DNA from 4 places in the Streptomyces sp. NPDC048278 genome. Region 1 is predicted to be linked to each of the others. Evidence: riboswitches for the same ligand, from Rfam matches in the RefSeq annotation. Region 1 holds a riboswitch; each other region holds the start of a gene.

Region 1 (3,191 bases):
CACCTCGTGGTGACCGGCCGTCCTGCCCCGAGAGTGCGCCCGCTCCTCGACGACCTCGGCTGCACGGGACTCGCCGTCTGCGGTCAGGGCGCGCAGGTGTACGACGCCGGGGCGAACCGGCTGCTGTGGTCGGTCACCCTGGACCGGGAGCTGGCCGAGACCGCACTCGGCAAGATCGAGGCCGAGATCGGCCAGGTGTACGCGGCGGTCGACCAGGACGGCGTGGACGGGCTCACGCTCATCGAGCCGGGCTACCTGATGCCCCACCCCACGCTGCCCGCCCTGCGCGTCGCCCGGCGCGACGACCTGTGGTGCGCGCCCATCAGCAAGGTGCTGCTGCGCCACCACACCCTGTCCGACGACGAACTGACGACGACGGCCCGCTCGGTGGTCGGATCGCTCGCGACGGTCACGATGTCGGGGCCGGGGACCGTCGAACTGCAGCCGTGCGGGGTGACCAAGGCGACCGGGCTCGCGCTGGCCGCCGACCGTCTGGGGCTGAGCCCCGAACAGGCCATCGCCTTCGGTGACATGCCCAACGACATCCCGATGTTCGAATGGGCGGCCCACGGGGTGGCGATGGCCAACGCCCACCCCGAACTCAGGGCGGTGGCCGACGAGATCACCACGTCGAACGAGGACGACGGCATCGCCGTCGTCCTCGAAAGACTCTTCGACTGACCTAGGACGGCGAAGGACGTCGAAGGGTCGTCGAACGGACGTCGGTCAGTACGCGCCGTGGACGTTGTCGATCGAGCCGTACCGCGCGGCTGCGTAGTTGCAGGCGGCGGTGATGTTCGCGACCGGGTCGTAGACGTCGAACGACGTGCCGTCCACGTGGTAGGTCTTGAACGTCGGGTCGATCACCTGGAGCAGGCCCTTGGACGGGATGCCCTTGGCCGCGTTGGAGTCCCAGAGGTTGATGGCCTGCGGGTTGCCGGAGGACTCCCGCATCACGTTGCGGTAGATGCCGTTGTAGGTGCCCGGGATGTTCTTCTCCCGCATGATCGCGAGCGACTCGCGGATCCAGCCGTCGAGGTTGTTCGGGTACCCGGCGAGGGTCGTCGAGGCAGTCGTGGTGGAGGAGCCGGCGGCGGACGCGGCCGTCGCCCCGATGAGCGGCAGGGCGAGGACGGCGGCACCGGTGCCGACGACGGCGAGCGTGCGGACGATGCGGTTGCGGCGGGTACGGCGGTGCTGAGCGGCAGCAGGCATGGCGAAGTTCCTCTCCGTCGCCTGCGAGGTGAGCTGTCGGGTTCGGGCCTGGGGAGTACCCGGCCGCACCGCCCGAAGGCGATGCGACTTCACCCCTAGCCGTTCCGGAACGACGTCCGTCCTGTGACGTCGGCCGCCCGGTCCGGCGACTTACCTGGGTCCCCCGCTCCTGCCATGCGAATGAACTCGTTGATGGGTCACTACGGGCGGCGGCAGGATTCGGCGTCCGCCCGGCGAGGCGGAACGTATGCGAGAGCACATGTCCGGAACAAGAGGCTGATTCACACAACATGCCGATTGACCTTGATCTGTGCCGTATGGGGCACTTGATCCTTTGCGGTTGCCAACCCTCAACTGGCTTGCGGGGAAAGGGGAGGAAGGGTCCCCTAATGGCCCCTGTGACGCCCGGGCTCACGTGACCTACTTCACGAATCCGCAATAACGGCAAATTGGGACATGTGGGATTCGTGGAATCCGGCTTTTCTCCGGGTCGAGGGAATAGCGCCCCGCCCGCATTCGTTCGGATTGCCTCCCCGGATGCAATCAATCCAGACGATTATCGAGAATAGTCCGTATTGTCGGTTTTTCGGTACGCGCATGCGCTCGTCGGGTTCAACGGGGTGGCCGGGACGGCCGGTTGGTAAGTCCGGATGTCGGGGGAGGGGTGTCGCCTGCGCGCGTGATTCTCGTCACGTCGACCGAGGGGGGTGTCGGGTAATCGGCGCCCGGTGCGCGTGTCCACCGTGAGGGCGGAACCTCCCCTGCAGTGCACGTCGTTGACATCGTGGGCGCCCGGGCGTCACGCGCGCGGTCGGGGGGCGCGGATCGGGGAGGTCGTCGTGCAGGGTCTCGTGGAGGAACGGTGTACGGGCGGGTGCACGGTGCCGCCGTTCGTGCATCGTGTATCCCCGTCGGCTTGGGCGGGCGGCGGAGCGGGTACCCCCGGGCAGGTGACGTCGGTCCGGGGAGGCAGGGCCGCTCGCGGGCGGCGGTTGCCCGGAGAGTCCGGTGAGGGGTCCGGTCCGGGACATGGCCGGGGACGTAGCCCGGGACACGGCCCGGGTCCCGGTTCGGGACAACTACCCGCACTTCCTGTTAAGTCAGTGGATGTCAGGTCGTATCAGCTGATCAAAAACATAACGGTCGTGATCCGATAGCGCCCGGGGTGTAACCGTGGGCGCTATCGGTGATCGAAACCTGACCGGATACGCTGACTTGAGTGATGGCAGCGACCTATCGACAAACCGTGTAATCGCCAGTAGACACCAGCAGACAGGAGACCCCTCGTGACCGTCGTCGGGCCGTTCGGGCTGAGCGTGCGGGACCAGGCTCTGGAAGCCGATGTCCAGGCCGGATTGACGGCTGTCGAGGAGGGCTTGCTAGAAGCCACCAAGAGCGAGGTCCCCTTCATCACGGAGGCCGCGCAGCACCTCGTGCGGGCCGGCGGGAAGCGGTTCCGTCCGCTGCTGGTGATGCTCGCCGCGCAGTTCGGCGACCCGTACGCGCCCGGTGTCGTGCCGTCGGCCGTCGTCGTCGAGCTCACCCACCTGGCCACGCTGTACCACGACGACGTCATGGACGAGGCCGCCGTGCGGCGCGGTGTCGACAGCGCCAACACCCGCTGGGGCAATTCGCTCGCCGTCCTCACCGGTGACTTCCTCTTCGCCCGCGCCTCCCAGATCCTCGCCGACCTCGGCCCCGAGGCGGTCCGGGTCCAGGCCCTCGCGTTCGAGCGGCTGGTGACCGGTCAGATCCTGGAGACGGCAGGCCCGTCGGACGGCCGTGACCCGGTCGAGCACTACCTCGACGTGCTCAGTGGCAAGACCGGCTCGCTGGTCGCGGTCTCCTGCCGCTTCGGCGCCCTGCTGTCCGGTGCCGACGAGACGGTCGTCGACGTCCTCACCCAGTACGGCGAACGGCTCGGTGTCGCCTTCCAGCTCGCCGACGACGTGCTGGACATCGCCTCCGACTCCCGC
Region 2 (3,191 bases), on a different contig from region 1:
CGGCGACAACGACGAGGAGACGGCCAAGTGACCGAGCTCGCCACCATGGACTTCCACCCCCAGCCGCAGCCGGGCGAGGCAAAGCCCTGGGCCTTCCCGGCCCCAGAGCGCGCCACCCTGGACAACGGCCTGACCGTGCTGCGCTGCCACCGCCCCGGCCAGCAGGTCGTCGCCGTCGAGGTGCTCCTGGACGCGCCCCTGGACGCCGAACCGGCCGGCCTGGACGGCGTCGCCACCATCATGGCGCGCGCCTTCTCCGAGGGCACCGACAAGCACGCCGCCGAGGAGTACGCCGCCGAGCTGGAGCGGGCCGGCGCCACCCTCGACGCGCATGCCGACCACCCCGGCGTCCGCGTCAGCCTGGAGGTCCCGGCCTCCCGGCTCGCCAAGGGCCTCGGGCTGCTCTCCGACGCCCTGCGGGCCCCCGCGTTCGCCGAGAGCGAGATCGAGCGGCTGGTCCGCAACCGCCTCGACGAGATCCCGCACGAGCTGGCCAACCCGAGCCGCCGGGCCGCCAAGGAGCTCTACCGGCAGCTGTTCCCGTCCACCGCGCGGATGTCCCGTCCGCGCCAGGGCACCGAGGACACCGTCGAGAAGATCGACGCCGTCGCCGTCCGCGCCTTCTACGACCGGCACGTGCGCCCCGCCACGGCCACCGCGGTCGTCGTCGGCGACCTGACCGGCATCGACCTGGACGAGCTGCTCGGCGAGACCCTGGGCGCCTGGCACGGCTCCACCGCGCAGCCCCGCCCGGTCCCGTCGGTGTCCGCCGACGACACCGGCCGGGTCGTCATCGTGGACCGCCCCGGCGCCGTCCAGACCCAGCTGCTCATCGGCCGCGTCGGCCCCGACCGGCACGACCGCGTCTGGCCCGCCCAGGTGCTCGGCACCTACTGCCTGGGCGGCACCCTCACCTCCCGCCTGGACCGCGTCCTGCGCGAGGAGAAGGGCTACACCTACGGCGTCCGCTCCTTCGGGCAGGTCCTGCGGTCCGCCCCCGACGGCACCGGGGCCTCGATGCTCGCCATCAGCGGCTCCGTGGACACCCCGAACACCGGCCCGGCCCTGTCGGACCTGTGGACGGTGCTGCGCACGCTCGCCGCCGAGGGCCTCACGGACGCCGAGCGCGACGTGGCCGTGCAGAACCTCGTCGGGGTGGCGCCGCTCAAGTACGAGACGGCCGCGGCGGTCGCCGGCACCCTGGCCGACCAGGTCGAGCAGTACCTGCCCGACGACTTCCAGGCCACGCTCTACCGTCAACTCGCGGGCACCGGCACCGTGGAGGCCACCGCGGCGGTCGTGAACGCCTTCCCGGTGGACCACCTGGTGACCGTCCTCGTCGGGGACGCGGCGCAGATCAAGGAGCCCGTGGAGGCGCTCGGGATCGGCGAAGTCACGGTCGTCACCGCCGAGTAGCGGTACGCGCGTGTGCGGAGCCCTGGTGACCCCCGGCCACCAGGGCTCTGGAATGTCCGAATTGGGGCGGAGGTTGCCTGTCTGCCCTGTGGGATACGCGACAAAAGCAGTGATCCGTTTGAGCATGGAAGGCGTGCCCTCGTAGGTTCTTCCGGGCTGTCCGTCAGGCATCGCGCCGCGTCCGCGGCACCGGACAGCCATCGCCGAGTCCCCCTACGGCGCGAGCCAGGGGAGCCGGGGACCCACGAAGTCCCTGGGGTGAATCGGGTGCCCGCGCGTGTCGCGAGGGGGCCCGTAGGAGACCTTCCTGCTCCGAACCCGTCAGCTAACCCGGTAGGCGAGAGGGAAGGAAAGGACCAGCCTCTACATGGCGTTCATGTGCGCCTCCGGGAAGCACCGTCGTCCCGGCCGGGTGAAGCGCACCACCGCGCAGGCCGCCGGTATCGCGGCCCTCACCACCACCGGTGTCATCAGCACCGTCTCCGCCGCCCCGGCGCTCGCCGCCGAGAACTCCGTCGAGCAGACCGGCCTCACCCCCGTCATCACGATCAGCGACTCCGTCGCCGAGCAGATCGACGCCCAGGCCGCTGCCCAGAAGGCCGTCGCCGAGCGCAAGGCGGCCGAGGAGGCGGCCCGCAAGAAGGCCGCGGAGCAGGCCAAGAAGGAGCGCGCGGCCGAGGTGCGCGCCGCCCGTGCGGCCGAGCGCAAGCGCCTCAACACCTTCGTCGCGCCGATCAGCGACTCCTACGTGTCCACCGGCTACAAGACCGGCGGCTCCCTGTGGTCCTCCGGCGCCCACACCGGCATCGACTTCCACGCCGCGAGCGGCACGGTCGTGCACGCGGTCGGCACCGGCACGGTCGTCTCCACCGGTTGGGGCGGGGCGTACGGCAACGAGATCGTCATCAAGATGGCCGACGGCATGTACACCCAGTACGGCCACCTCTCGTCCATCGGCGTCTCGGTGGGCCAGCAGGTCACCCCGGGCCAGCAGATAGGCCTCTCCGGCTCGACCGGCAACACGACCGGACCCCACCTCCACTTCGAGGCCCGTACGACCGCCGAGTACGGCTCCGACGTGGACCCGGTCGCCTACCTCCGCAAGCACGGCGTGAACGTCTGACCCGCGCAGGGGTCGGCGTGGCCTCGGTGGTCGGGTGCGGGTGCGCGGGGGTTGCTCGCGCAGTTCCCCGCGCCCCTGAAGGGGCGCTGCGCTGACGCCCCTGAAAGGGGCGCGGGGAACTGCGCGACCGGCCACGACGCACCCGCACCCGACCACCGCGCGACAACAACTTCTGAGATGTTCCGGAGCCCCGGCCCCCGCGCCGGGGCTTTCGTCGTTTTCGTGCCCCCGGTGTCCAAAATATATCCCTGGATTCCGGCCCCCCGTCGGAAATTGCGGCCCATTGCAATAGAGTCACGGAACGGACGCCACTCGGCGGCGTTTCACGGGGATTAAGGCGGAGGTCGGTCATGCGTATTCCGGCGCACTCGGTATGCACGGCGATCCGGGACGACATCGTCGCAGGTGTCTACGAGCGCGGCAGCCGGCTCACCGAGGAACTCCTGGCCCGCCGCTACGGGGTCTCACGCGTCCCCGTCCGTGAGGCCCTGCGCACCCTGGAGGCCGAGGGCTTCGTGGTGACCCGTCGGCACGCGGGCGCGTGTGTGGCCGAACCGACCGAGCAGGAGGCCGCCGACCTGCTGGAGATGCGCATGCTCCTGGAGCCGCTCGGTGCCTCCCGGGCCGCCCAGCGCCGCACCGAGGCCCACCT
Region 3 (3,191 bases), on a different contig from region 1:
TCCGGCCCTGAGTCATATCCGGGTGCAGGTGCCTCTCCCCACCCGCCCGTACTCATCCGCCCGGCCCACACCAGTCGCTTCACCCGCCCACAGCCGCAAACCTGGACGGACAGGCATCGAACCCATCGAATACGTCAGGCATGTCGAGCGCGTCGAGCACGTCGGACACGTGGTGCATCAGGGGGGTCGTGTGGTGGGCCGTGGAGAGGCGGAGCGGCGCGGCCCGGTGTCCGCCCGCACCCTCGCCCGCATCCTGCCCGCGCTGCTGATCTGCACGGGTGTCTGCTACGACGTCCTCACCCCCGCGGCCTTCACCGCGGTCCCCTTCTTCACGGCCGCCCCGTTGATCGCCGCGCCGCTCGCCTCCCTGCGCACCACCCTCCTCACGGGTCTGGCCGCGCTGCTCGCCACGTACGCCGTGCACGCGCGGTCCTCTGTTGTCCCGGACGCCGACGCTGTCACCGAGATCGTCACGGTGGCGACCGTCGCCGTCCTCGCCGCCGGCATCAACCGGATCGTCCGGATCGGCGACCAGCGCCTCGCCTCCGCCCGCGAGGTCGCCGAGGCCGCCCAGCGCGCCGTGCTGCCCGAGCCCGCCGAGCGGATCGGCGGCTTCGAGATCGCCGCCCGCTACCAGGCGGCCCAGGAGGGCACCCTCATCGGCGGCGACCTGTATGCCGTCCAGGACACCCCGTACGGCGTGCGGCTGGTCGTCGGCGACGTGCGCGGCAAGGGGACCGGCGCGGTCGCCGCCGTCGCCGTGCTCATCGGCGCGTTCCGGGAGGCCGCCGAGCAGGAGGCCACGCTGGAGGCGGTCGCCGGACGGCTGGAGCGGGCGCTGGTGCGCGAGGGCGTGCGGCGCGGCGGGATCGTCGCCGACGAGGGGTTCGCCACCGCCGTACTCGCCGAACTCCCGCACGGCGACGGCACGCTCCGGCTCGTCAACCGCGGTCATCCGCCGCCCCTGCTGCTGCTCGGCGACGGCGAGGTGCGCCCGCTGCGGGCACCGGAGGCCGCGCTGCCGCTCGGGATGGGCGGGCTGGGCGCGTGGCCCGACCGGGCGGCCGAGTACGCGTTCCCGAGCGGGGCCACGCTGCTGCTGCACACCGACGGCCTCTCCGAGGCGCGGGACGCGCACGGCCGGTTCTACGACCCGGAGCGGCGGCTGGCCGGCCGTACCGTCACCGCCCCCGGCCCTCTGGTGGACCGGATCGCGGCCGAGGTGCGCCGGCACACCGGCGGCGGCTTGACGGACGACATGGCGCTGCTCGCCGTACGGCGGCCCTGAGCGGCGCGCGGTCACGGTGGGTGTCCGGACGACCGCCCTGCGCATAACAACTGAGTCACCATCAAAACCTGTGTGACTCCTGAGCTGAGCAGCGTGCACCGCCGACTCGACCGTTTTTGACCGGTCGTGGCAGGTAAGTCCATGCTTTGAAAGCTTAATGATCAAGACGAACTGCTTGGAATCTGGTAGCCGCGTCTATTAACGTTCGATAACGCAGCGCGGTCGTCCCAGCCGTCACCCGCGACGGCTCCGTGCGCACGCGCCGAATCCCGCAAGGGAACCGGGGAACCACCACCATGGGGTGAATCGCACGGCTACCGCCGGGTAGGAAACGGCCGGTATACGCGCGTAGGAGACCTTCCCGCTCCGAACCCGTCAGCTAACCCGGTAGGCAGCGGAAGGAAAGGAGTGCGCCCGCGTGGCGTCCAACCCGCCTGCTCCTACAGCCCCGTTCGTGCCCAGCCAGCGTCAGCCCGAGACCTTCGGCTACGGCGGCTACCGCACCGACGAGGGCCCGTTCGAGGAGTGGAACCCCACCGAGGAGTCCCTCTCCGCGGTACGCGGCCGGCACCGGGTCGCCAAGCAGAAGGGCGGCGGGCTCGCCCGCAGCTCCACGGTTCTCGGCGTCGGCGTGATCGCCGCCGTCGGTGCGGGCGGCATGGCCAGCGCCAACACCGGCAAGCCGCCGGTCTCCATCTCGCTGCCCGACCTGCCCTCCTCCGTCGACGCCCTGCTCGGCGAGGGCAGCGGCCACCAGGCCACCCAGACCGCGCTCAGCAGCGTCACCACGACGACCGCCACCGACGCGGACTCCTCGTCGTCCGACGCCGGCGAGGCGCTGCGCAGCCGGATCATCGCGCAGGCCGCGCAGCAGCAGAGCCAGCTCGACACCAAGGCCAGCGCCAAGGCCGTCGCCGCCGCCGACAAGGCGGTCGCGGACGCCGAGGCCAGGGCGGAGAAGGCCGCCGCGACCCAGGCCGCCGACGCCAAGCAGAAGGCCGAGGCCTCCGCGAAGGAGAAGGCCGAGCAGGCCCGCCTCGCCGAGCTGGCCAAGCAGTACACGCTGCCCGTCGTCTCGTACACGATCACCGGCACGTTCGGCCAGGCCGGCTCGATGTGGGCCTCCGGCTACCACACCGGCCTCGACTTCGCCGCGCCCACCGGCACGCTGATCAAGGCCGTGCACAGCGGCACGGTCACCGAGGCGGGCTGGGCCGGCTCCTACGGCTACCGCACGATCATCACCCTCGACGACGGCACCGAGCTGTGGTTCTGCCACCAGTCCTCGATCGGCGTCAAGGTCGGCCAGAAGGTCGCCACCGGCGACGTCATCGGCCGCGTCGGCGCCACCGGCAACGTGACGGGCCCGCACCTCCACCTGGAGGTCCACCCGAACGGGCAGGCCACCGCCATCGACCCGATGACCTGGCTGCGCGGCAAGGGCCTCAACCCCTGACCCGACCTGGCCCGACTGACCTGAGACCGATCTGATCTGAGACCGATCTGATCTGGGACCGACCGGATCTCAGACTGACCGGACGCGGATTCGGACCGCGCCCACCGGCCCCCGGCGGCCCTGACGGCAACCCCCCGGCGTCAGGGCCGCCGGTGTGCCGAGCCGTGGCTTCCGCTTTTACGAGACCTTCGTAAAACACGGGATGGGTCACCAGGCGGCCCGTGTTGAAGTGGAGCATGACTGCTCTTCGCAAACTCGGCTCTTCCGACCTCGAGGTCTTCCCGCTCGCCCTCGGCGGCAACGTCTTCGGCTGGACCGCCGACGAGGCCACCTCCTTCGCCGTCCTCGACGCGTACGCCGCCGCGGGCGGCAACTTCGTCGACACAGCCGACTCGTACACGGCGTGGATCGAGGGCAACAAGGGCGGCGAGTCCGAGACGATCATCG
Region 4 (3,191 bases), on a different contig from region 1:
GGAGTCCTCCGGGTTGGCGAGCACCCGCAGGTAGGCGAGGACGTCCCGGACCTCCTTGCGCTCGTAGAAGCGGACGCCGCCGACGACCTTGTAGGGCAGGCCGACCCGGATGAAGATCTCCTCGAAGACACGGGACTGCGCGTTGGTGCGGTAGAAGACGGCGACATCGCCCGCCTTCGCCTCGCCCGCGTCCGTCAGACGGTCTATCTCCTCGGCGACGAACTGTGCCTCGTCGTGCTCGGTGTCGGCGACGTAGCCGGTGATCTGCGCGCCCGCGCCCGCGTTGGTCCACAGGTTCTTCGGGCGGCGGGACTCGTTGCGCTCGATGACCGCGTTGGCGGCGGAGAGGATCGTCTGCGTGGAGCGGTAGTTCTGCTCCAGGAGGATCGTCGTCGCGTTCGGGTAGTCCTCCTCGAACTGGAGGATGTTGCGGATCGTCGCGCCCCGGAAGGCGTAGATCGACTGGTCGGCGTCACCGACGACGCAGAGCTCGGCGGGGGGCAGGTCGGGCTCGCCGGTGCCGACCAGCTCGCGCACGAGGGCGTACTGCGCGTGGTTGGTGTCCTGGTACTCGTCGACCAGGACGTGCCGGAAGCGGCGGCGGTAGTGCTCGGCGACGTCCGGGAAGGCGCGCAGCAGATTGACCGTCGTCATGATCAGGTCGTCGAAGTCGAGGGCGTTCGCCTCGCGCAGCCGGGACTGGTAGAGGGCGTAGGCCTGGGCGAGGGTCTTCTCGAAGCCGTCGCTCGCGCGGGCGGCGAAGTCCTCCTCGTCGACCAGCTCGTTCTTGAGGTTGCTGACCTGGGCGCTGAAGGACTTCGGCGGGAACCGCTTGGGGTCGAGGTCCAGGTCCCGGCAGACCAGGGCCATCAGGCGCTTGGAGTCGGCCGCGTCGTAGATCGAGAAGGAGGAGGTGAAGCCGAGCTTCTTGCTCTCCCTGCGCAGGATCCGCACGCAGGCGCTGTGGAAGGTCATCACCCACATCGCGTTCGCGCGCGGGCCGACGAGGTGCTCGACGCGCTCCTTCATCTCGCCCGCGGCCTTGTTGGTGAAGGTGATCGCGAGGATCTGGCCCGGGTGCACCTGGCGCGCGCCGAGCAGGTGGGCGATGCGGTGGGTGAGCACGCGCGTCTTGCCGGAACCGGCGCCGGCCACGATGAGCAGCGGGGAGCCGGCGTGCACGACGGCCGCCCGCTGGTTGTCGTTCAGCCCCTCCAGGAGTGCGGCCGGGTCCAGGGCCGGGCGGGCGGCGCCGTCGCGGTAGTAGGCGTCCCGGTCCGGGGGCATGTCGAACTTCCCGCCGAACAGATCGTCCGGAATCGACTCCGGAGCGTGCTCGTCCTCGGGCGGCGGCGGAGGTTCCTCGTCATGGCCGCGGGGGGCCTGGAGGTTCGCCAGGAAGCTGTCGTCAAAGAGGCTGCTCATCGCTCTCCGAGTCTAGGGCGCCCCACCGACAACCGGCCGCCGCCCCGAAAACTCGTCCCGGTCACCGAACAGATCCACTCCGTCACGGCCGGTCGACGCGCGTCACGCAGCAGGGAACACCCGTCTCGAACCCTTCGACACCATCGGGCAAGCCGCCCATAACATCCCGAATCGCGCCGCCCGGACCCCACACAACGCCAAGGTCACGAAAATGTATCGGGCATATCGCACATCAAACTTCACAGAGACCACACGAGTTGGCTAGCGTGCCGGGCAGGCCGCACGACCCCCACCGGCGAACGTCGCCGGGCCGCACGGCCTCCGCCGAGTCCGGAGTGCCGCCGCGCACCCGGAGCCGGGGACCCACACCGACCTTGGGGTGAATCGGTCCCGACTCCCCACCGGAGAACGGACCGTAGGGCAACCCTTCCGAACCACCCGCCCGAACCCGACAGCTAACTCGGTAGGCGGAACGCTGGAAGGAGTCGCCCCCGTTGGCGTCGCACCGCAAGTCCCGGCCGTCAGGAACGCGCGCGGCAGGCATACGCACCCCCGCCCTGGCCACCGCAGCCCTCACCTCCATGGCCCTGTTCTCCCAGACGGCCGAGGCCGCCCCCTCCGACGACGGCAAGCCGAGCCTGGAGGAGGTCGAGAAGAAGGTCGACTCCCTCTACCGGCAGGCGGAGTCGGCGACCGAGAAGTACAACGCGGCCAAGGAGCGGACCGGCAGGCAGCGCAAGCAGGTCGACGCCCTGCTCGACGACGTCGCCCGGCGCACCGACCGGCTCAACAAGGCGCGTGAGGAACTGGGTTCGTTCGCGGCGGCCCAGTACCGGACCGGGGCGAGCGTCCCCGACACGGCGACCTTCCTGCTCGCGGACAGTCCCCAGGACTACTTCGACCAGGACCAGCTGATGAGCCGCCTGACCTCGCGCCAGAAGGGCGCGGTCGACGACTACGTCACCGAGCAGTCCGCGACCATGAAGAAGCGGCAGGAGGCCTCCCAGAGCCTCGACACGCTCACCGAGACGCAGGACGACCTCAAGACCGCCAAGACCACCGTGCAGACGAAGCTGGCCTCCGCGCGGGAGCTGCTGTCGCAGCTGACGGCCGCGGAGAAGGCCCGGCTGGCGGCGATCGAGAAGCGGCAGCAGGAGGCGGCGGACCGCAAGGCGGCGGAACTGGCGAAGCAGCAGGCCGCGGCGGCCGACCAGGCGGCGTCGTCCTCGGCGTCGAGCGGCTCCTCTTCCGACTCGGGCTCCGGCTCCGGTTCCGGCTCGGACTCCGCCTACGCCACGAAGGCCGCCAAGGCGATCGCCTTCGCCCGCGCGCAGATCGGCAAGCCGTACGTCTGGGGCGCCACCGGCCCCGGCTCCTACGACTGCTCCGGGCTCTCCCAGGCCGCCTGGAAGGCCGCGGGCGTCTCCCTGCCGCGCACCACCTACGACCAGGTGAACGCCGGCACCACCGTCCCCCTCGCCGACGCCCGGCCCGGCGACCTGGTCTTCTTCTACGACGACGTCAGCCATGTCGGCATCTACATCGGCAACGGCATGATGATCCACGCCCCCAAGCCCGGCGCCTACGTCCGCGAGGAGTCGATCTACTACGGCGGCGAGTCGATCATCCACAGCGTGGTGCGGCCGGCCTGACCCTCACGGGGCGCCCGCCGTCCCCCGGGCGCCCCACCCGCTCCCCCGCACTCCCCCGCCCGTCCCCCGCACGCCTCGGCGCACCGGCGCGCGGTTTTCGGGCCGCACGCGCGC

The links. A riboswitch is a leader RNA that binds a small molecule or an ion and turns the genes downstream of it on or off. The one in region 1 is predicted to bind cyclic di-AMP.
Positions count from the first base shown of each region.
Region 2: linked by a shared signal. The riboswitch ahead of AB0D74_RS20500 (M23 family metallopeptidase) and the one ahead of AB0D74_RS24415 (transglycosylase SLT domain-containing protein) in region 1 are both predicted to bind cyclic di-AMP.
Region 3: linked by a shared signal. The riboswitch ahead of AB0D74_RS06075 (M23 family metallopeptidase) and the one ahead of AB0D74_RS24415 (transglycosylase SLT domain-containing protein) in region 1 are both predicted to bind cyclic di-AMP.
Region 4: linked by a shared signal. The riboswitch ahead of AB0D74_RS26815 (NlpC/P60 family protein) and the one ahead of AB0D74_RS24415 (transglycosylase SLT domain-containing protein) in region 1 are both predicted to bind cyclic di-AMP.

Region 1 is NZ_JBEZLP010000014.1:37,532-40,722, reverse strand. Features, by position in the region: gene AB0D74_RS24420 (HAD family hydrolase) at 1-681, shown strand, start outside; gene AB0D74_RS24415 (transglycosylase SLT domain-containing protein) at 727-1,215, opposite strand; cyclic di-AMP (ydaO/yuaA leader) riboswitch at 1,221-1,417, opposite strand; gene AB0D74_RS24410 (polyprenyl synthetase family protein) at 2,502-3,191, shown strand, end outside.
Region 2 is NZ_JBEZLP010000011.1:54,848-58,038, forward strand. Features, by position in the region: gene AB0D74_RS20490 (pitrilysin family protein) at 1-31, shown strand, start outside; gene AB0D74_RS20495 (pitrilysin family protein) at 28-1,416, shown strand; cyclic di-AMP (ydaO/yuaA leader) riboswitch at 1,608-1,771, shown strand; gene AB0D74_RS20500 (M23 family metallopeptidase) at 1,784-2,539, shown strand; gene AB0D74_RS20505 (GntR family transcriptional regulator) at 2,890-3,191, shown strand, end outside.
Region 3 is NZ_JBEZLP010000002.1:538,783-541,973, forward strand. Features, by position in the region: gene AB0D74_RS06070 (PP2C family protein-serine/threonine phosphatase) at 194-1,288, shown strand; cyclic di-AMP (ydaO/yuaA leader) riboswitch at 1,539-1,699, shown strand; gene AB0D74_RS06075 (M23 family metallopeptidase) at 1,707-2,744, shown strand; gene AB0D74_RS06080 (aldo/keto reductase) at 2,981-3,191, shown strand, end outside.
Region 4 is NZ_JBEZLP010000016.1:103,435-106,625, reverse strand. Features, by position in the region: gene pcrA (DNA helicase PcrA) at 1-1,425, opposite strand, end outside; cyclic di-AMP (ydaO/yuaA leader) riboswitch at 1,738-1,912, shown strand; gene AB0D74_RS26815 (NlpC/P60 family protein) at 1,920-3,077, shown strand.